Regions from separate parts of the Arthrobacter sp. StoSoilB22 genome, predicted to be linked through region 2. Evidence: riboswitches for the same ligand, from Rfam matches in the RefSeq annotation. Region 2 holds a riboswitch; each other region holds the start of a gene.
What was found. Region 2 has a riboswitch for thiamine pyrophosphate ahead of thiD (bifunctional hydroxymethylpyrimidine kinase/phosphomethylpyrimidine kinase). Riboswitches for the same ligand answer to the same signal wherever they lie in the genome.
Positions count from the first base shown of each region.

Region 1 (3,269 bases), 430 kb from region 2:
GCGGGTGAGTAGCGCCGCATGGCTACGGTGGTGAGCTCGGTCCCCGAAGCCAGGAGCGCTGATCCCAGGCCATCAAGGCTCGGCGCGCCTCCGGTGCCCATGATGAGTCGGGAACCGAATTCCACGCCGTCGATCGCCAGCACATCAGTGGTTCGACCGTCAATGTTTGCTGTTGTCATGGTTCAGCCTCCTTGGACTGCTGTTACGAGTTCGAGTTCGTCTCCGTCGGCCAGCGCCGTCACGGCCCATTGGCTGCGGGGAACCACCTCGGAGTTACGTGCGACCGCGACTCCCAGCTTGCCGCCGTCGGCCGCTTGCCCGCGAGGGTCCAAGGCGCGGCCCGTGATCGCTGTGACGAGAGTGCTGACGGATGCGTCATCGGAGACTGCGTGATCGGTTCCGTTGAGTTTGATGTTCATGCTGTTTCCTTGGTGGGAGCGTGTGCTGCTGGTGTGAGTACTTGGGGAACTGAAGCGTTGCCCGCGAAGCGATCAGGCAGTAACGGAGCCCATCGAGGGTCCTTGGATCCGTTGATGAGTTCGCCCACGATCCTGGCGGCTACGGGAGTCAGGAGTACACCGTGGCGGAAGAATCCTGTAGCGATCACCAAGCCGTCAACGTCGCCGTGGGGCCCGCTGACCCGTCCAAGCAGGGGGGCGTTGTCCGGAGTGCCGGGGCGGGCGCGGGCAGTTGCTTCAAGGAGTTCCAGTTCCGCCACTGCGGGGACCAGAGTTTGGGCATCCCTCAGCAGTTGATAGACGCCGCCGGCCGAGACTGCGTTGGAAGTCGCTGACAACCGGTCTTCGCGTTGCGTCGCTCCGATCACCACGGTTCCGTCGTCCCGGGGAACGATGTAAACCGGAACGCCTCGAACCATCCCCCGAACAGTGGACGTCACCAAGGGCCGGAGCTTTTCGGGGACGCGAAGCCGGAGGATGTCGCCATAGACCGGCCGCACTGGAAGGGTCAGTCCTTCAGGGAGCCCCGACACGTGGGATGCCCCCAGCCCGTTGGCCACCACAGTCTCCGCGGCAAGGACCACGACTCCGGATTCGAGTTCCACTCCGGTGACCCGCCCGCCATCCCGCAGCACACCGCGCGCCGGGGAAAGAACGGCGAATCCGTCATCGGCCCCGGGCACCCAGGAGGCGTCGTCAGGCGAATGGTTAGCCAATCCAGCCAGGATGCAGGCGGCGAGCTTTCGCGGATCCACTTGGTGGTCGGCGGGAATGTCGAAAGCGCAGGAAATCTGCGGGCTAAGGAGCGGCTCGCGGTTCCTCGCGTCCCGCAGGGCAAGAGGTTCGACTCCCAAGCCAGCTGCGAGCTGTACGTTCCTGAGGTCTGCGAGCGCCCTGCGGTCGGCTGCGTCGGCACCCACGGCGAGGGTGGGCGTCGTGCGGTATCCGCTGCCCGCTCCCCCCAAGTGCAGTCTGTCCACGAAGGAGGGCCACAGCCGGGAAGACTCAATCATCAATTCCAGAAGGTCTTCCTCCTGGTAATGCAGTTCGCTGACGGGTGCAAGCATTCCGGCGGCGGCGAACGTTGCGCCCGAGGCCGGGGCGGGGTCGATCAGCACCACTGAACGGCCAAGTCGCCGGGCTTCATGAGCGATGCCCAGGCCTATGATGCCGCCGCCAATGACGGCCACGTCTGCCTGGATGGGGGTATGGCGGGGATCTGCCATTGGTTTCCTTCCCTACGCCGGTACTAGCCGGATCAGGTCAAGCGGTCGGCGCTGAAGCCCTCTCAGCCGGACAGTCATATGACGAATGTCGCGGCTCCCGCAGTACGTGCCCAGTTTAGAGGAACTACTCTGGTTTCCATGACCCAGCCTGACGCCCTCGCCTCTGCCCGCCTCTATTTGTGCACTGATGCCCGTCAACGGCAGGGCGATTTTGAAGACTTTGTGGACGCCGCTTTCGCCGGTGGTGTGGACATCATCCAGCTCCGCGACAAGACGCTGGAAGCTGCCGAGGAGCTTGAAATGCTGGCCGTTTTGCGGAGCGTCGCACAACGGCACGGACGGCTGTGGGCTGTCAACGACCGGGCCGATGTTGCCAGTATTTCCGGGGCTCCCGTGTTCCACATCGGTCAGAAGGACCTGCCTCTGACGGCCGCCCGCACACTCCTGCCGAATGTCACCGGCATCGGTCTTTCCACCCACACACCGGAACAAATCGACGCGGCAATTGCTACCGCCCAAGGCCCCTTGGGACTGGACTACTTCTGTGTGGGTCCGGTCTGGGCAACGCCCACCAAACCCGGGCGCGCGGCTGTGGGTCCGGGTTTGGTCACATATGCCGCAGAGGCACAGAAACGTGCAGGCGACGTGACGACACTTCCGTGGTTCGCCATTGGCGGCATCGACCACAGCAACGTTGAACAGGTGGTCGCCGCGGGGGCCAGCCGCATCGTCGTCGTGCGCGCCATCACGGAGGCAACAGACCCGACGGCGGCAGCGAAGTCGCTGCTGCAGGCGTTGGACACCGTTGAGCCCTAGCCGGTCCTGAGCTGGCCGGCGTCTACGCTGTCAGGCCAAGGCCCGTCATCCGGCGGGAATGCTTCCCGGCGAGTTCCGTCGTCAGCCGTTTCACCTCAGCACGCGAGTCCCCTCCGCTTCTCAGCGTTGGGCCCAGCCGCGGGTGCTCCATGCCGACGCGTTGCACCTGCGTCAAGGCCTCTCCCACCAGGCGGCGGCCCCACAGTGCAAGGCGCGATGCCAGGCGTGGGTCATCACTCAGGGCCCTCCTCAGCAGAACCCGAAGGACTTCAGTGGCTTGATCGGGGGAAGCCACCCGTTCAACAAAATGCTGCGTTTGTGGGTCAAGGAACATCGCGACAGCCCTGTAGAAGTCCGACGACACAGTGTCGATCACATAGGCCTTCATGACGGATTCGAACCAGTCTCCCGGTTTGGTGCGCTCGTGGAAATGGTCGAAGGAACGCTGGAACGGCAGCATCGCATGTTCGGGGTCGACCCCCATCTCCACCAATCGATCGCTGAGGAGCGCGAAGTTGCCGTAGGCACCCACAGCGATCTTCGCCAGCACTGACCTGTCATGAAGGGTGGGAGCATAACGGGAGTCCAGCGAGAGCCGTCCGAAAGCAGACAGCTCGCCATAGGCCATGGCTCCAAGCAACTCCGCTGAGAGTTCCCTGGCAGAGGCTGCGGCGTCCGGGGATATGCCCATGAACCCAGCCTATCCCTGGCCGGGCATGAGATTCCCGGGGTTTGCGTTCTGCTTCCGGCCTCGTTCCTACTAGGCTGG
Region 1 is NZ_AP024652.1:3,026,607-3,029,875, forward strand. Features, by position in the region: gene LDN70_RS14035 (thiazole synthase) at 1-179, opposite strand, end outside; gene thiS (sulfur carrier protein ThiS) at 183-419, opposite strand; gene thiO (glycine oxidase ThiO) at 416-1,684, opposite strand; TPP riboswitch at 1,677-1,795, opposite strand; gene thiE (thiamine phosphate synthase) at 1,823-2,500, shown strand; gene LDN70_RS14055 (ferritin-like fold-containing protein) at 2,523-3,191, opposite strand.
Region 1: it holds a riboswitch for thiamine pyrophosphate, as region 2 does, so the genes downstream of both, thiO (glycine oxidase ThiO) here and thiD (bifunctional hydroxymethylpyrimidine kinase/phosphomethylpyrimidine kinase) in region 2, are expected to answer to the same signal.

Region 2 (3,269 bases):
GAGCAGATCCATAAAGCCCTGGAACGTAAGGTCTTCCTCCCGTCCGGTGGTTCGTTGGTCATCGACCGTACCGAGGCCATGACTGTGGTGGACGTCAACACCGGCAAATTCACCGGCAGCGGTGGAAACCTTGAAGAAACGGTCACCAAAAACAACCTTGAAGCGGCCGAGGAAGTGGTGCGCCAGCTCCGTCTGCGCGACATCGGCGGCATCATCGTCATCGACTTCATCGACATGGTCCTCGAATCCAACCGCGACCTCGTCCTGCGACGCATGGTGGAGTGCCTGGGCCGGGACCGCACCAAGCACCAAGTGGCCGAGGTGACGTCCCTGGGCTTGGTCCAGATGACACGTAAGCGCATGGGCACCGGCCTTCTTGAGGTATTCGGTGAGCAGTGCGAGCATTGCGCCGGACGTGGCGTCGTCACTCATGACGAGCCCGTTGAACACCGGCGCGCCAACGTGGTGGCAGCCGAGCAACACCGCCCGCACTCCGAGGTACAGCAGCCAGCTGCACGGACGGAACGCAAACGCCGCCGCGGGAAGGGTGGGGGACAGGCCGTAGCCGAAACCCCTGCACAGGTCCATACGACCACGACTACCCCGGTTGCCCCCGCGACCCCGACTGAACCGCAGGATCCTGCCCGGCAGGCCAAGGCGGAGGCCACCAGGGCTGCCCTGGCAACCATTGCCGCTGCGGCGCACGCCGCGCACCTGCACGACGACGAAGTTCACCGTGCAGAAGAGCAGGCACGGGCGGCCGGCCAACACCAAGGGACGGCCGACGCCGGATCCGGAACCTCAGCCGGCAACGAAGCGGGGGCATCAGCACATGAAGCCGCCAACCGCGATGCAGCCGCCCAGGAAGCCAGGTCCACTCCGGTCCTGCGCTTCGGCGGAGAAGAAGTTGCGTTGCCGTTCGTGGAGCATCACGAGGAACCGCAGGCAAACAAGCCTGCCATGAGCCTGGACCTCCTGGCGGAAGCGTTCTCCCACCTTGGCGCCGCTCCGGCATCTGAGGAACAACCCGCTCCGCTGGCCGTACAGGAGCCTGCTGTGGCCCGGAAGGCTGACGCACCGGCGCGGGTTGAGGAAGATCCTGAGGCTTCGGCATCTCCGCAGGGTCGTCGTGGTCGTCGCAACCGCAGTGCCAGCCGGGCTCAGGGTGCGGCCAATGAAACCAGCGTCGAGCACCATGTGGTGACGGCCTCGGCCCCCCAGGGCTCGTCCCATGAGGCCAAGGCGCCCGTGGAGCCAGTCAAGAAGGCGCCGGCCTCCGAGCCCATCATTCTTGGGGTAGGGGTTCCAGCCTCGGAGCTTTAGTCACGGCCGAGCCGCTCTCCACGGCCAACATCGGCTGAAAGGGCCCTGCGCTACCTGCCTCCGGCGGTAGCGCAGGGCCCTTTCGCGTTGCCTTGAATCCGCGGCAGGGAACGCGTTCCACGGTCACATCCGGGCTCCCGGATGGTTCGGTACCTGCAGCACCAGGCTTCCCGGCTAGGCTAGGGGACTGACACGGGGTGCCGGGCGATGGGCCCGGCTGAGATCCAGACCCGTTGAACCTGTCCGGTTAGCACCGGCGAAGGGATGTCCTCATGACTGCATCACTACATTCATCTGTGTACCCGCTCCACTCGGTATACCCGCTGGACGCTCACACGTCAGCCCGCCAGGTCCCGCGCGTTCTCACTATTGCCGGTTCGGACCCTTCCGGCGGTGCCGGTATTCAGGCGGACCTGAAGAGCATTGCAGCGTTGGGTGGGTACGGCATGGCTGCCATTACGGCTCTCACCGCGCAAAACACAGTGGGGGTGAGCGCAGTCCACGTCCCTCCGGCGCATTTCCTGCGTCAGCAACTGGAAGCAATTAGCGGCGACATCATCGTTGATGCCGTCAAGATCGGAATGCTCGGCGATGCTGCCGTCATTGCCCAGGTCCGGGACTGGCTCGAAGAGGTGCGCCCCGCCGTCGTGGTTCTTGATCCGGTGATGGTGGCCACCAGTGGCGACCGGCTGCTGCGGGAGTCCGCGGAGAATGCCCTGCGTTCACTGCTACCCCTGGCCCACCTCATTACTCCCAATGTTCCTGAGCTTGCCATGCTGCTGGGGGAGCCTGAGGCAGCAGACTGGGCTTCGGCACTGGAGCAAGGCAAGCGGCTTGCTGCGGAGTACGGAAACACAGTTCTGGTCAAGGGTGGCCACTTGCCGGGCCCGGAATGCCCGGATGCCTTGGTGAACACCACAGGGCTTTTGTCACGGGATGTTGTGGAGGTATCAGGTCCCCGCGTGGCGACGCGCAACAGCCACGGAACCGGTTGCTCTCTTTCGTCCGCCCTGGCCACCGTCCAGGCCCGCACGGGCAACTGGGAAACATCACTGCGGGAAGTAAAGCCCTGGCTACTCGGAGCTTTGACAGCCTCGGCGGAACTCCAGGTAGGCCGGGGGAACGGTCCGGTGCATCACTTCCATCACCTCCAGCGAGCGTCAGCCCCGGGCGCCTTCGCTGCGGCTTTGTGGGAGGCGGCCGTTCCGGAACTCGAATCCATTCATGGACTTCCCTTTATTCAGCAACTCCAATCCGGCGAACTCCTTGAACGTGATTTCACTTACTACCTCGCCCAGGATGCGATCTACCTCAACGGGTACTCCCGGGTCTTGGCACGTGCCGGCGCCCTGGCCCCCACGGAAGAAGAGCAACTGTTCTGGGCCAGGTCATCGCAGCAATGCCTGGAGGTAGAGTCGGAGTTGCACAGGACGTGGCTAAGCAGCCGTGAAGCGCCGACCGCACTGGGGCCGGTCACCAAGTCCTACGTGGACCATTTGCTGGCAACGTCCGCTTCCGGCAGTTACGCCGTGGTTCTCGCCGCAATACTTCCTTGCTTCTGGTTGTACGCGGAGGTGGGGCGGCAGCTCCATGCCAATTACCTGAATGCGGGCGCCGCGGCGGACCATGCGTATGCCGACTGGCTGACGACCTACGCTGACGAGGACTTCGCCGCGGCAACGCGGAAAGCGATCAGCCTCACGGATGCTGCGGCGGTCGCGGCTTCTGATACGGAGAGGGCCGCGATGATGGAGGCCTTCACCCAGTCCTGCCGTTACGAGACCGCATTCTTCGATGCTCCCAGGCTGTTTGCCTGAGTTTGCCGGGCGTCACTTTGGCAGGGTTCCCTTGGGCGGATTCGATGCGATTGCGGGGACACTTCCGCGCGTCGCTGGCCGAATCGCGTTAATCTCGCGCAAACACGGTAGGCTGTATGGGCACGGTGC
Region 2 is NZ_AP024652.1:2,597,350-2,600,618, reverse strand. Features, by position in the region: gene LDN70_RS12100 (Rne/Rng family ribonuclease) at 1-1,323, shown strand, start outside; TPP riboswitch at 1,507-1,605, shown strand; gene thiD (bifunctional hydroxymethylpyrimidine kinase/phosphomethylpyrimidine kinase) at 1,596-3,140, shown strand.

Region 3 (3,269 bases), 1.4 Mb from region 2:
GGGATGGTCTTGAACCTCTTGCGTCGTGGCTTTTCCCGGGAAACTGCGAGGTCCTGCGCCGCGAGGAGGAGCTGCGCGGTGTGGGGTTCGGCGTGGGGATCATTCCGCCGTTCCCGGGTCGCCGGAACATATCCCGGCACCCAGACGCCGGCTGACATCAGCATGGTGCGGGCTTCAGAAAGTACCTGGTCCGGCGGCCCGTCCAAGAGGACGCCCCCTGTAGCCCGGCCCGCTCCCAAGCCGTCCGAGCCCGCCGCCTTTGTTGACCCTGGCTGCAGGACCACAATCCGGTCCACCAGGTCCTTCCACACGGACACTCGGTGTTCCACCACAACAAGGGTGGCGCCGGTCTTGTCCAGGCACCGCCCTACCGCATCCCGGACCTCCAGAACGCCCGCCGGGTCCAAGTTTGCTGTTGGTTCGTCCAGCAGGATCAGGCCGGGTCGCATCGCCAAAATGCCGGCCAGCGCCAGGCGCTGCTTCTGTCCACCGGAGAGTGCCGCCGTCGGGTGATCCAACGCCAAACCGCCGCCTGCCGCGGTACGCAACCCCACGTCGTCGAGCGCTTCATGGACGCGTTCCCAGATCTCGTCCCTTGGGACGGCGAGGTTCTCCGCGCCGAAGGCGACGTCGTCACCCACGCGCGAGAGGACCACCTGTGTCTCAGGGTCCTGCTGCATCAGCCCGGCCCGGCCACGCTGCTCGCGGGGCGCGACGCCGTCAATCAGCAGGGAGCCGGTCTCATCCGAGTCGTCTTCCTCGTCCCCCAGAACCCCGGCAAGGGCATGCAGGAGCGTGGACTTGCCCGCACCCGAAGGACCCAGCAGCAGCACGCGCTCCCCCGGTTCAATCCGAAGGTCCAGGCCCTCAATGGCAGCTTGGGCCCGGCCTGCATGCCGCCACCCCCAGCCCTCGGCGGAGATGGCAGCAGGCTGCACCGCGCCGCTAAGTGTGGCGGACATCAGTTGAAGACTGGCTCCGAAGCGGCCTTGCGCGAGGCAAAGGAGCTCAGCACCCCGGTCTTGGCCAGCCCGCGCGTCGCAATCCACGAGAGTGCGCCCGCGATGATCGCCCCGGAGATCGTGGTGAAGGTGATGTAGGCCAGCTTGTCGATGGCCTCGTAAGCGATGTTCCAGCCCCAGGGCAGGAAGGAGTCGTTTAGGCCGCAGAAGAGACCCGCGCCGGCGCCCGCAAGGAGAGCAGTGGGCAGGTTGAACTTCTTGTACCGGAACGCCGCGAAGATGAGTTCGGCGCCCAGGCCCTGCAAAATGCCGGAGATGAGCACCGTGGTGCCGTACTGCGAACCCATGATGAGCTCACCCGTGGCGGCAACAGCCTCGCAGAACAGCGCTGCACCCGGCTTGCGGATAATGAGCATGCCCAGGACCGCAGGGATCATCCAGCCGCCGGCGATCAGACCGGTGAGCGGCGGATACGTCGCATTCATGGGGATGGAGACCAGTGCGGCGCCCTGGGACCATGCCCAGAAAATCACGCCGCCGGCAATGGCGATCAAAGCCGCCACAACAATGTCTACAACACGCCAGTTATAACTGGTCTTCTTCACGTTTACCGTGGTCATTTTCTGCCTCCTGAGGTTACAGGAGGGGAAAGTGCTACCCGTCATCCAGCTGGCCTGCGCCGCCCGGATCCGGACACTCTGAGAAGCTCGACTCCCTTGCGCCGGTACTAACCGGATCAGGTTCGAGGGTCTGCGGCTATCCGCACTCTCAGCGCCCTCGCGTCTCCTGCATCTCTGCAGAGTCCGACGGCGGCGCTCCCCTGTCGTTATCAAATCTGCCCTGATGGGCTGGTTCAGTTTACACCTGAGTCCGCGGCGGGCGCTGGTCCGTTGGGCGGCATTCAGTCACAATCAGCCGCGGCGGAGCACAGTGCTGACCCCCGTGCGCGTTGCGAGGCCCACTCTGCACCCTAAACCCACACCATTCCATGCACACCGGGCCACACAACGGGACCTGAGAGAATGAACCAGCAGACTTCACCGCGGCAAAGGGGCACACGTCATGACGAACCTTCCCACCACCCATAGCGCTGTGCCCCAACCACGTCTGGCCGCAAGCGTCATCCTGCTCCGTGATGCCCCTGCCGGGCTCGAAGCCTTCGTCCAACACAGGGTCAGCACCATGGACTTCGCGGCCGGAATGGTGGTCTTCCCGGGAGGACGTGTGGACTCCGCGGACGGGTCCGGGTGGGACTACCCGGAGGAATTGCTTCAACGCCACGCGTCAGAATGGAACCAGAGCTCCGTGGGCGCGGATCCTGCCGAAGCCGTGAGGAACGCCGGGAGAATACTCACTGCGGCCATCCGCGAAGTTCAGGAGGAGGCCGGGCTCACCATCGAAGCCGGACACCTCCGCCCGTGGGCCAACTGGATCACGCCCGCGGACATGCCCAAGCGCTTCGACACCTTCTTCTACATTGCCAAGCCAACAGCTGGTGCTACGCCCCAACACCAAACAACCGAGGCTTGGCAATCATTGTGGATGCCTGTGGCGGAGATTCTTGCAGCGGAAGCGGCCGGCACTTTGAAGTTGATGCCGCCAACCTATTACCTCCTCAAGGAACTTGCCGGGTTCGGAACAGTTGACCAGGTTTGGACGGCCGAGCACAGCGTCGTCCCGGTGCTGGCGCCGGTGGGCTCCATGGCAGCGTTCCTTAAGGAGCGGGAAAACCGTCGCTAACGCGTGCGATGGGTGTAGCCAGCTAGGCTGGGGACATGAACCTCTTCTTTAAGCTGATCGGTGCCGGAGTAAGCCTCGGGGCAGGCTTCGTGGGCACCAAACTCGTCAACAAAGGGTGGGAAAAGGCAACAGGCAACAAGCCCCCCCTTGGTCATGACGACGCAGAAACCAGCCTGCGCTCGGCCTTAACCTTCGCTTTGATCTCCGCCTTTGTCAGCACGCTCATCCAAGTCCTGGCGAGCCGGGGCACCCAGCGGGCCATCGCGCGCTTCGCCAAGAGCCACGACATCGTCTAGGCATCCAAACCACGACGCCGGGTCACCTGCAGGTGACCCGGCGTTCGTCGTTGCTGCTGCTAGCTGTCGCTCCGCGGTTCCTGGCCGGCAGCCGCCCTTTGGACCACGGCCTCCAGTTCATCCTTGGTGAGCTTCTCCCGGTGTCCATGTTTGGTGCGGTAGGCAGAACGGCCAACCATGTGAGCTGACACTGGTGCTGTGAGGAGCTGGAAGATCCATGCCACCAACAGAACCGGCCACACCCACCATGTCCGCATCTGAAGTCCAATCG
Region 3 is NZ_AP024652.1:3,992,179-3,995,447, forward strand. Features, by position in the region: gene LDN70_RS18505 (ABC transporter ATP-binding protein) at 1-962, opposite strand, end outside; gene LDN70_RS18510 (ECF transporter S component) at 962-1,582, opposite strand; TPP riboswitch at 1,658-1,794, opposite strand; gene LDN70_RS18515 (NUDIX hydrolase) at 2,025-2,702, shown strand; gene LDN70_RS18520 (DUF4235 domain-containing protein) at 2,738-2,998, shown strand; gene mnhG (monovalent cation/H(+) antiporter subunit G) at 3,058-3,269, opposite strand, start outside.
Region 3: it holds a riboswitch for thiamine pyrophosphate, as region 2 does, so the genes downstream of both, LDN70_RS18510 (ECF transporter S component) here and thiD (bifunctional hydroxymethylpyrimidine kinase/phosphomethylpyrimidine kinase) in region 2, are expected to answer to the same signal.